Longimicrobium sp.: one gene and its partner. The protein of the gene in region 2 interacts with the protein of the main gene of each other region in a pairwise test. Links are inferred from orthologs where the notes say so. Each region holds a gene or a part of one and is shown on either strand. Other genes may lie near its edges.

Evidence for each region. The genes of interacting proteins can lie anywhere in the genome.
Region 1: the proteins of dnaE (region 2) and rplL interact in binary tests that used the Escherichia coli proteins (3 or more experiments, as listed by UniProt). The link is inferred for Longimicrobium sp. from one-to-one orthologs.

The regions. Positions count from the first base shown.
Region 1 is NZ_DATBNB010000205.1:1,925-5,801, forward strand. Bases 1,069-3,877 are described here. They hold rplL (50S ribosomal protein L7/L12), read right to left. Parts: upstream 2,761-3,877; coding sequence 2,377-2,760; downstream 1,069-2,376. Other genes in these bases: rplJ (50S ribosomal protein L10), read right to left, coding at 2,851-3,381; rplA (50S ribosomal protein L1), read right to left, coding at 3,386-3,877. UniProt on the Escherichia coli protein: The binding site for several of the GTPase factors involved in protein synthesis (IF-2, EF-Tu, EF-G and RF3). Is thus essential for accurate translation.
Region 2 is NZ_DATBNB010000558.1:5,081-12,786, reverse strand. Bases 1,060-6,629 are described here. They hold dnaE (DNA polymerase III subunit alpha), read right to left. Parts: upstream 6,237-6,629; coding sequence 1,260-6,236; downstream 1,060-1,259. Other genes in these bases: VIB55_RS15280 (ABC transporter ATP-binding protein), read right to left, coding at 6,424-6,629. Outside these bases: VIB55_RS15290 (acetyl-CoA carboxylase carboxyltransferase subunit alpha), read right to left, coding at 1-867; more of VIB55_RS15280, read right to left, coding at 6,630-7,706. UniProt on the Escherichia coli protein: DNA polymerase III is a complex, multichain enzyme responsible for most of the replicative synthesis in bacteria. This DNA polymerase also exhibits 3' to 5' exonuclease activity. The alpha chain is the DNA polymerase catalytic subunit.

The sequences.
Region 1 (3,877 bases), on a different replicon or contig from region 2:
TCGATGAAGCCCAGGTCGTTGATCCGGGCGTACGTGGTCAGCGAGTTGATCAGGCCGATGTTCGGGCCTTCCGGCGTTTCGATCGGGCACATGCGCCCGTAGTGCGAGTAGTGCACGTCGCGCACTTCGAAGCCGGCGCGCTCACGGGTAAGACCGCCCGGCCCCAGCGCCGAAAGACGGCGCTTGTGCGTCATCTCGGCCAGGGGGTTGGTCTGGTCCATGAACTGGCTGAGCTGGCTGGATCCGAAGAACTGCTGGATCACCGCCGACACCGTGCGCGCGTTCACCAGGTCGTCGATGTTGATCTTGTCGGGGTCCGACACGATCGACATGCGCTCGCGCACCAGCCGCGCCATGCGGCTGAGGCCCACGCTGAACTGGTTGGCGATCAGCTCGCCCACCGAGCGCACCCGGCGGTTGCCCAGGTGGTCGATGTCGTCCGTTTCGCCGCGCCCCTCGTGCAGCTCGATCAGCTGCCACAGGATCGCCAGCACGTCCTGCGCGGTGAGCGCCGTCATGCCGGCCGGCGGCACCGTGTAGCCCAGCGACTCGAAGGCCGGCGCCAGCCGCTGGTTGATCTTGTAGCGGCCCACGCGGCCCAGGTCGTAGCGCTTGTTCAGCGCCTCTTCCGTGTACTCCGAGTAGTCGGTGCTGGCCGCGGCCGTGCCGTTGCCGCTTCCCGTCAGCTCGCCGGTGACGACGAGCGAGGTGCGCGGCTGGAACAGCAGCCGCCAGACGGCCACGTACACCTGCACCACGCGGTTCAGCTCGTACACCAGCACGCGGCTGGGCTTGCCGGCCTTTTCGGTGCGGTCGTCGCGGAAGCTTTCCCACACGTAGCGAATGCCGCGCTCCTGGGCGAAGCGCAGCATGCGCTCCTCCACCGAGCGCTGCCCCTCGCGCGACATGGGGTCCACCGGCTGCGCGCCGCGCTCGGCCCACGCCGCCAGGAAGTCGGCGACGTGCATGATGGTGTCGCCCTCGGCCAGGAACTCTTCCTCGGTCCACGTGTCGGGCGCGGGGGCCGTGCCCGGGCGCACCAGGTTGTGGATGGCGAAGAGCGAGTCGAGCGTGCCGCGGGTGGGGTCCTTGGCCAGCGTGGCGCGCAGCGCCGAGCCGCTCTGGCTCGTCGCGCGGTACGTGGCCACCGACTCGATGCCGGCGCGCAGCATGCGCCCCAGCGTGTCGCCGTTGATCTCGTCGCCGGCACGCGCCACCAGCGCCGAAGCCACCACGGGAAGCGTGGTGACGCCGGCCTCGCGGAGCGACGCGTACAGCTCGGGGGTCACCCGGCGGCCGCGCTCGTACACCTCGCCCGTCGAGGGAAGCACGATGTCGCGGTACAGCACGGGGCCGTTGGGGCCCAGGACGGCCGGGTCCGGCACGTCCTCGGCCAAAAAGCCGTGGAACACCTCGCCGCGGCGGCCGCTTCCCGTGGCCTGCTCCAGCGTGTTCAGCGCGACGGTGTCACGCTTCAGGAACACGCCCAGGATGTCGGCGTCGCGGCTGAAGCCCACCGCGCGCAGCAGCGCCGTGGCGGGGAACTTCTTCTTCTTGTCGATGTGCACCGCCACCACGTCGTGGATGTCGAGGGTGAACTCCACCCACGACCCGCGGAACGGGATGATGCGCGCGCTGAACAGCTTGCTGCCGTTGGGGTGGGTGTTCTCTTCGAACACCACGCCCGGCGAACGGTGCAGCTGGCTGACGATGACGCGCTCGGCGCCGTTGATGATGAAGGTGCCCAGGGGGGTCAGGACCGGCAGGTCCCCCAGGTACACTTCCTTTTCGATGATGTCCTTGGGACGGCGCTCGTCGCCCACGTCCTCCCACACCACCAGCCGGAGCGTCGCCTTAAGCGGAGCCGCGTACGTCATGTCGCGCTCCATGCACTCCTCCATGTCGTACTTGGGCTCGCCCAGCGAGTACCGTACGAATTCCAGGGAGAAGTTCCCGTTGACGTCCGAGATGGGGAAGATCTCGTTGAAGACGCGCTCCAGCCCCACGTCCTCGCGCTCACGCGCGGCGGCGTCGGTCTGGAGAAGCGTATCGAACGCCCTCAGCTGCACGTCGAGGAGGTTGGGATGCTCCATCCCCGACGTCAGCTTGGCGAATGAGACGATCGGTTTGTTCAGCGTTGCCAAGTGGGTCTCCCTCTCAGCGTGCGTGGATTCGGAAAAGCGCAAACGACCCCGACCGAATGCGATTCGGCGGGGCGGCGTACCGTCCGTCGGAATTTGATTGTAGTCCTGCTCTGTGCCATGTGCCGCCGCGCTGGAGTAACCGGAAAGGGAAGCCGGGGCGGCCCACTGGCCGCGCCGGCTTCGCGGTCCGGCGCGCGGAGCCCCGGGGGGGTCCGCGCGCCGGCTCGCCCGGTTACTTCAGCTCGACGGTGGCGCCCTGCTCGGTCAGCTTGGCGCGCATGGCCTCGGCCTCGTCCTTGGTCAGGCCGTCCTTGACCGTCTTCGGAGCGCCGTCCACCAGGTCCTTGGCTTCCTTCAGGCCCAGGCCGGTCAGCTCGCGCACGACCTTGATCACCTGGATCTTCTTCTCGCCGGCGGCCATCAGCACCACGTCGAACTCGGTCTTCTCCTCGGCGGCCGGGGCCGCGGGTCCACCAGTCGCGGCGGCGGCGACGGCCACGGGGGCCGCGGCGGTCACGCCGAACTTCTCCTCGAAAGCCTTCACGAAGTCGGACAGCTCGAGAACGGTCATGTTGCCGATCGCGTCGAGCAGCTCGTCACGGGTAAGCGTCGCCATCTCAGGGGCTCCTTTAGTCTACGTTCGTTCGTACAGGAATGTCAGATCGGTTCCGGCCCGGGGCCGGCGTGCTCATGGGCGAAAGGGCCCTCAGGCCCCCGCCTCTTCCTTCTGCTGCCGGAGCTGGTCCACCGCGCGGGCAAAGCCGGCGATGAGCTGGCTCATTCCGCCCGCCAGGCGCGCCATGGGCGCCTGCAGGCCGCCGGCGATCTGCGCCAGCAGCACCTCGCGGGGCGGCATGTCGGCCAGCTGCCGCACCTGCGCCGGGTCGAAGGGCTTCCGGTCCACCACGCCCACCTTCACGGTGGGGCGGTCGCCGAACTCCCGGGCGAAGTCGGCCAGCACCTTGGCCGGCGCCACCGCGTCTTCGCGGCCGATCACCACCCCCGTGGGGCCGGTGAAGAAGCCCGCGATGTCGGGCAGCTCCAGGCCGTCGAGGGCCCGGATGGCCAGCGTGTTCTTGACCACCACGTAGTCCACGCCCTGCTTGCGCAGACGGCTGCGGAACTCGGTGATCTGCTTCACGCTCAGGCCGGTGAAGTCCGTCAGGTAGAACGCGCTCGCGTCGCCCAGCTTCTGCTGGAGCTCGGTGACGACGACGTTCTTCTCGTCTTTCCTCATCCGCTCAGCTCCGCCGGAAAAGGTTGGCATCCACCGGAACGCCGGGTCCCATGGTGCTGGAAACCGTCACCCCGCGCACGTACTGCCCCTTGGCAGCCGCCGGCTTGGCCCGGATCACCGTGTCCATGAAGGCGCTCAGGTTCTCTTCCAGCTTCGCCGGCTCGAACGACACCTTCCCGATGGGAACGTGCACGTTGCCCGTGCGGTCCACGCGGAACTCGATCTTGCCGGCCTTGATCTCGCGCACCGCGCGCGAAACGTCCATCGTCACCGTGCCCGCCTTGGGCGTGGGCATCAGGCCGCGGGGGCCCAGGATGCGCCCCAGCTGGCCCACCTGGCCCATCATGTCGGGCGTGGCGACGCAGACGTCGAAATCCAGCCAGCCGTCCTTGATCTTCTGGACGTACTCGGTGCCCACGAAATCGGCACCGGCTTCCTCCGCCTCACGCGCGCGGTCGCCCTGGGCGATCACGAGCACGCGGGCGGTCTTCCCCGT
Region 2 (7,706 bases):
CACCAGGGCCTCCTTGAACGCCGCCGCCGCGTCTTCCCAGTTTCCGTGCGCCCCGCCGGCCGGCTCGGGGATCACCTCGTCGATCACCCCCAGCCGCTTCAGGTCGACGGCGGTGATCTTCATGGCCTCGGCCGCCTTGTCGCGGGCCGTGGCGTTCTTCCACAGGATGGCCGCGCACCCCTCGGGGCTGATGACCGAGTAGATGCTGTTTTCCAGCATCAGCACGCGGTCGGCGACGGCGATGGCCAGCGCGCCCCCCGAGCCGCCTTCGCCGATGACCGTGGCGATGCTGGGAATCTTGAGCGCCGCCATCTCGCGCAGGTTGCGGGCGATGGCCTCGCCCTGCCCGCGCTGCTCGGCGCCCAGGCCGGGATAGGCGCCCATGGTGTCGATCAGCGTGATCAGCGGGCGGTTGAACTTCTCAGCCAATTTCATCAACCGCAATGCTTTGCGGTAGCCCTCCGGGTGCGGCATGCCAAAGTTGCGCAGCACGTTCTCCTTCATGTCGCGCCCCTTCTGCTGCCCCAGCACCATCACCGACTCGCCGTCCAGCCGCGCCCAGCCGCCCACGATGCTGGCGTCGTCGCGGTACTGCCGGTCGCCGTGCAGCTCCACGAAGTCGGTGAACACCAGCTCCAGGTAGTCCAGCGTATAGGGCCGGCGCGGGTGGCGCGCCACCCCCACCCGCTCGATGGGCGACAGGTTGGCGAACGTGTCGGCCTTGAGGCCGTTGAGCTTGCGCTCCAGCGCGGCCAGCTCGGTGGTTACGTCTACGCCGCGCTCGCCGGCCAGCGTGCGGAGCGATCCGATCTGCTCCTCCACGTCGGCGATGGCGCGCTCGAAGTCCAGGTGGGCTACCGTTGCCACGTCGTGATTCCTTGCTGGGTCATCGTGCGGGGAGGTTCCCCCTCCCCCGGCCCCTCCCCCACAAACCGCGCGGGAGAGGGGGAACTTCGATCGGGGTTCGAGGGGCCGCCTCGCATGTCCAGGCAGCCCCCTCCCCCGGCCCCCTGCCCCCGCTTCGCAGGGGAGAGGGAGAACTTCGTGCCGGATGGGGCTGAGCCCCGCTCGCTCCGCGGGCGCCCCCCATCCCCAACCCTTCCCCCGCAAACCCCGCGGGGGGAGGGAGCCAGTAGAGTGCGCGTGTCCTGCCTTCGCGCGCTTGATTTACCCGTGCAGTCCGCGCAGGCGGACTTCGTGAAGTTCCAGCCGCGGTTTGAACCGCCGGAGCGAGGCCGGTGTAGGGAGTGCGCCCGGCTCTACTCCCCGCCGCTGCTGTTGATGCTGAATCCCCCGCCTCCACCCCCGCCGCGGCGGGGGAAGCGCTCTTCGCGCTGGATGGCCACCACGGCCGCCGCGTCGCGGTGAAGGCGGACGCGGTCGTCGCCCAGGGCCTCGCGAAGCTCCATCAGCAGCTCGTCGCGCGGGGCCACGCGAACCGCCCGGGACCGCAGGCGCGGCGCCTCGCCTTCGCCCCCGCCGTTCTTCCAGACGACGAACAGCGCGCCGGCGCCGGCATGCTTCGCCAGGATGTCCCTGGTCGCCGCGACGGCGGCGGGGTCCATCCCGGCCGACGCCAGCTCGATCTGCACGCCCACGTCGCCGCTTTCCCGAATGTCGCCCAGGGCCACGGCGCTGTCCAGGAAAAGGGGCGGGTCCTCCTCGTCGCGCTCGCGGTTGCTCACCGCGCCGCGGATGACGACGGGCGCGTCCTGCTTGAGGACTTCCTTGTATTTAGCCCACGACTCGCCGAACGCAAGCACCGTGGCCGTTCCGTGGAAGTCTTCGACGGTGATGCGGCCCCACTCCGAACCGTCCTTCTTGCTGATCTGCCGCGCGGCCTCGGTGACCACGCAAGCCAGCTCCACCTTGCAGTCCTTCTGGTTCTTGAGCATCGACGTGTTGCTGCGCGCCTCGAACAGCGCCACGTCTTCGCGGTAGCGGTTCAGCGGGTGGCCGCTGATGAAGAAGCCCAGGATCTCCTTTTCGCGCGCCAGCCGCTCGGTCTCCGTCCACTTGTCCACCTTGGGGAGCGGCGGGGCCTGCACCAGCGTGGCGGCGGCGGTGTCGCCCCCGCCCAGCAGCATGTCGAAGAAGCTGTCCTGCGCGCTCTCGCGCTCCTTCTGGATCATCTGCGCGTTGGCGAACGCCGAGTCCAGCCCCGCGAGCAGCTGGCTGCGCCCGCCGTCCTCGTCGAAGCCGTCGAGCGCACCGGCGCAGATCAGCGCCTCGAGCACGCGCTTGTTGCACAGGCGCAGGTCGATGCGGCTCAGCAGGTCGAACATGGAGGTGAACGGCCCCTCCGTGACCCGCGCGGCGATGATGGACCGCACCGCGCCCTCGCCCACGCCGCGGATGGCGCCCAGCCCGAAGCGGATCTTGCCCACGCCCTCGCCCACTACGGTGAACTTCCAGTTGCTCTCGTTGACGTGGGGCGGCAGCACCTCGATCCCCTCGCGGCCCACGCGCGGGATGAAACGACCCATCTCGCGGCACTGCGCGATGTACGACACCACGTCGTCGATCTTGTCGACCACGGACGACATCAGCGCCGCCATGAACTCGGCCGGGTAGTGCACCTTCAGCCAGCCAGTCTGGTACGCCACCAGCGAGTACGCGGCGGAGTGGCTGTTGTGGACGATGATGTCGTTCGCCACAAAGTTGTGGGTGCCCGGCACCTCCAGGTCGTACGTCTGCTTGTCGGCGACGTACTCGATGGATACCACGCGGTCCCACAGCACGTCGCTGTCCGCGTACGCCCGCAGCTGGACGTCGGCAAAGTGGTCGGCGAGCTGGCCGATGGTCCTGCGCGTGAACCCGATCTTATTGGGGTTGGTGCCTACGGGATAGAAGTCGCGCGACGAAACGTCTGCGGCGCGCTCCACCTGTGCCCAGGTCTGCCCCGACTGCTCCTTTGCCGCCCGCACCAGGCCGCGGACGGCGACCGGCACCAGGTCCTTGGAGGGCCCGCCCGCCGGCTGCGCCAGGACCAGCTGCTCCACGGCGTGCCGGCGCTCGGCGCTGAGGAAGCTCGCCGCTACGGTCATGGAAAAGCGGCGAAGGTTCTCGTTGCCGGTGACGAACACCTGCCACCCCGCCTTCCACCCGCCGCGATACGGGAACCTCACCTCCCGCACGCGGCCCAGGATGCCCAGGCGAAGGAGCAGGTGCTGAACCTGGCGGGCCAGCCGCGAGGACGAAGTGGCGTAGTAGACGTTGCGGTCGCCCACGTTGATGTGGCCGTCGCCGGCCCACATGCGGCTCAGGAGAAGGGCGATCTGCCGGTTCCTGAGCGTGAACGCGTCGGCGGGCACTTCCTTCTGCGTGGCCGTCTTCCCCAGCATTCCCAGCCGCCGGGCCCAGGCGAAGATCCCCGGCTCCTCGCGGCGCTCTTCGCGCGCCGCGTACACGTGCGTGGTGCCGTCCTTCTCGCCGAAGGTGCAGCGAACGTTGCCGAACGCTTCCGCCGCCGCCACGTAGTCCGCGATCTCGCGCGGGTCCTGGTTGTAGAAGTACACCGAGTGCGGGTGGCACAGGTTGCCTTCGGCCAGCAGGTGCCCCAGCGCGATCACCTCGTGCTCCGGCCACGTAGCGGAGCCTTCCACCGGGAGCGAGCGCGGCACCGCGATGTGCTCACCGGCATCCAGCGCGCCGAGCGCCTTCCATCCGCCCATGGTGAAGAACGGGTGGTTGTCCGTCGCCTCGATCTCCCGGCCGGACTCGGTACGCAGGCGGTAAACGGGCTTGATCCCGTTGTCGACCACGTCCGCGACGGCGCCGTGGCCCAGCTTCAGCACGTCGGTGTGGCAGGTGGCCACCGTACCCAGGGTGGCGCGGCCGTGGTACAGGTCGTCGATGCGCACCAGGCGCCCGGTCGAGGAATCCAGCACCTCCGTGTCGCCGGGCAGGCACTTGTTGAATCCGTACCGTCCGAACGCCTCGATCTGGTCCGACAGGTCCTGGATCTGCTGGCGGGGATGGCCCTTCTCCACCGCCTTCTCCACGAACTTGCCCAGCTCCTTGGCGATCAGCTCCGCGTCCTTCTTGCCCACCGCCTTACGAAGCACGTCGGCCTCGGCCAGCGTGAAGCCGGAGAGGATCTGCGCGATGCGCATCACCTGCTCCTGGTACACGATCACGCCGTAGGTGGGCTGCAGCACGTCGGCCAGCTCGGGGAAGGGGTACTTCACCGGCTCCTGCCCCAGCTTGCGCCGGATGTACACCGTGTCCATCCCCATGTCCAGCGGGCCGGGACGCAGCAGCGCGTTGGCGGCGACGAGGTCGTCGAAGCGGTCGGCCTTCATCTGCCGGAGCTTTTCCGTCGCCAGCGCCGATTCGAACTGGAACACCCCCGCGGTGCCGCCGCGCGCCAGCATGGCGTACACCTCGGCGTCGTCCAGCGGAATGTCTTCGGCGCGCGCGTACTCCTCGCCCGTCGTGGGGTGCTTCAGCGCGCCGTAGCGGCGGCGGATGTCTGCCACGGTGTCGTAGATCACCGTGAGCGTCTTCAGCCCCAGGAAGTCCATCTTGAGCATGCCGGCCTTTTCCAGGCACGTCATGTCGTACTGGGTGACGATCACCGACTCGCCGTTGCCGCCCGAGCCCTTGGTGCTCTGCGTGCAGACGGGGACGTACTCGTCCAGCGGCCCGGGCGCGATCACGACGCCGGCGGCGTGCACGGACGAGTGGCGCGAGAGTCCCTCCAGCGTGGACGAATACTCCAGCAGCTGCCGGTATCGCGCGTCCTTTTCGTACAGCTCCTTGATCTCGGGGATCTTGTCGCGCGCCTCTTCGACGGTCAGCGAGTACGCGGGGCCGTTGGGGATGAGCTTCGCCAGCTTGTCCGTCTCGGCCGGCGCGAAGCCCAGGGTGCGGCCCACGTCCTTGATCACGGCGCGGCTCTTCATCGTCCCGAAGGTGATGATCTGGCCCACCGCGTCGCGGCCGTACTTGTCGCGCACGTACTCGATGACCTCGCCCCGCCGCTCGAAGCAGAAGTCCACGTCGATGTCGGGCATCGACACGCGCTCGGGGTTCAGGAACCGCTCGAAGAGCAGGTCGAACTTGATGGGGCAGCAGTCGGTGATACCGGTGCAGAACGCCACGATGCTTCCCGCCGCCGAGCCACGCCCGGGGCCCACGGGAATGTCGTGGTCGCGCGCCCACTGGATGAAGTCGGCGGTGATCAGGAAGTACCCCGAGTAGTCCATCTTGGGGTTGCTGATCACGCTCAGCTCGTAGTCGATGCGCTCCACCAGCTCCGGCGCGAGGGCCGTGCGGGGGTCGGCGCCGGCGGGGGCGTCCTTGGCGTAGCGCTCCATCGCGCCGCGCCACACCCAGTCGGCCAGCATCTCGGCCTCGCTGGTGAAGCCCTTCTCGGCCACGGGGAACGCGGGCACCTGGTATCCCTTGGGATAGCTCCAGTTGCACTCGTCCGCGATGCGCAGCGTGTTCTCGAGCACGTCGGGGCGCCCGGGAAACCGCTCGCGCATTTCGTCGGTGTTCTTGAAGTACAGCTGCCCGTCGTACTTCATGCGGTTGGGGTCGCTGAAGTCCTTCCCCAGCCCGATGCACAGCAGGACGTCGTGCGCCTGGTGGTCGTGCGCGTTCAGGAAGTGCGCGTCGTTGCTGGCCACGACGGGAACGCTCATCTCCTGCGCCAGCTTGAAGATGCGGCGATTCAGCTCTTCCTGGCCGGGGCTGTCGTGGCCCTGCACCTCCAGGTAGTAGCGGTCGCGGAAGGTTTCCTGGTGCCACGCCACGGCGTCGCGCGCTTGCTCCCAGCGGTCTTCCATCAGGTGCTGCGCGACCTCGCCCGCCAGGCAGGCCGAGGTCACGATCAGCCCCTCGGAGTACTTCTGCAGCACCTCGCGGTCGATGCGCGGCTTGCCGTAGAACCCCTCGGTGTAGCCGATGGAGGTGAGCTTGGTGAGGTTCTTGTAGCCCTGGTAGTCGCGCGCGAGAAGTACGAGGTGGTAGTAGCCCTTTTCGCCCTTGGCCTTGCTGCGGTCCGTCCGCGCGCCCGGCGCCACGTACGCCTCCATGCCCACGATGGGCTTGATCCCGGCCTTCTTGGCGGCCTCCTGAAAGACCCACGCGCCGTACATGCACCCGTGGTCCGTGAGCGCCAGCGCAGGCTGCTCGAAGTCCTTGGCACGCTTGATCAGGTCGCCGATGCGGTTGGCGCCGTCGAGCAGCGAGTACTCGGAGTGGCAGTGCAGGTGAACGAACGACATGGGCCTGGAGGGCTCCCGAAGCGTGGGTGACGGTATCGCGAAACTGCTTGCTGCCCAACGACTTGCGCTGGGTGTGCGCCGGCGCCTCTGTGGTGGGGAGGTGCCCCGGGAATATGGGGCCGCGAGCGCCGGATGGGAAGGTGAACGGGGTTTGTACGTGGCCCGCCCGGGGCCAAAATCAAACCCGTCAACGGTAACCCGCGGCCTGCAGGTTGAACAGTTCGGCGTAGCGGCCATCCAGGGCCAGCAGCTCGTCGTGCGTCCCCTCCTCCAGCACCCGCCCGTGCTCCAGGACCACGATGCGGTCCGCCATCCGCACGGTGCTGAAGCGGTGCGAGATCAGGACGGCCATCTTCTCGGCCGTCAATTCCGAGAAGCGCTGGAACACCTCGTACTCGGCGCGGGCGTCCAGGGCGGCGGTGGGCTCGTCCAGGATCAGCAGCTGGGCGTCGCGCATGTAGGCGCGCCCCAGCGCCACCTTCTGCCACTGCCCGCCCGACAGGTCTACCCCGCCTTCGAAGCGCCGCCCCAGCATCTGCCCGTAGCGCTTGGGGAGCGCCTCAACCACCTCGGACGCCAGCGACCGCTGCGCCGCCCCCTCCACCCGCGGACGGGCGGCGGCCGGGTCGCGCGCCAGGTCGCCGATGCGGCCCACGGCGATGTTCTCTTCCGCCGTCATGTCGTAGCGCACGAAGTCCTGGAAGATCACCCCCGCCTGGTCGTGGAGATCCGCCGGGTCGTAGTCGCCCAGCGGACGGCCGTCCAGCAGCACGGCGCCGCGGGTGGGCTCGTACAGCCGCGTCAGCAGCTTGGTGACGGTCGTCTTTCCCGCGCCGTTCTCCCCCACCAGCGCCAGCCGCGCGCCAGGGCGAATGCGGAACGACACGCCGCGCAGCACCCACGACGGATCGTCGTCGGGGCGATCGGCGGCGCCCTCCTCCCCGTCCGGGTAGCGGAACCAGACGTCGCGGAACTCGAACCCCTCGCGGATGGGATCGGGGAAGGGGAGCGACGCGTCCGTGCGTCGGATGGACGGCTGCAGGCGAAGGAAGATGAAGAGGTCGTCCAGGTACAGCGCCTGCTCGTACAGCTCCGTGGTGGAGAGCAGCATGCGCTGGATCAGGTCGCGCGAGCGGGAAAAGGTGCCCGCCAGCAGCGTCAGGTCGCCCAGCGTCAGCCGGCCCAGGACGGTGCGGTAGATGATGGTGGCGTAGGCCGCGTAGTAGCCGAGGGTCGAAAGAAGGGTAAGGCCGGTGCTGGCGAGCGAACGGCGGATGGCCAGGCGCCGGTTGGCCTCGTAGAACCCGTCCGCCAGGGTGCGGTACTGCTCGATCAGGTACGGCGACAGGCCGAAGAGCTTCACCTCCTTGGCCGTCTTGTCCGACGCGGCCACCATCCGGTAGTAGTCCAGCTTCCGCCGCTCGGGCGTCCACTGGTACAGCAGCGAGTAGCCCAGCGCGGCGAAGTGGG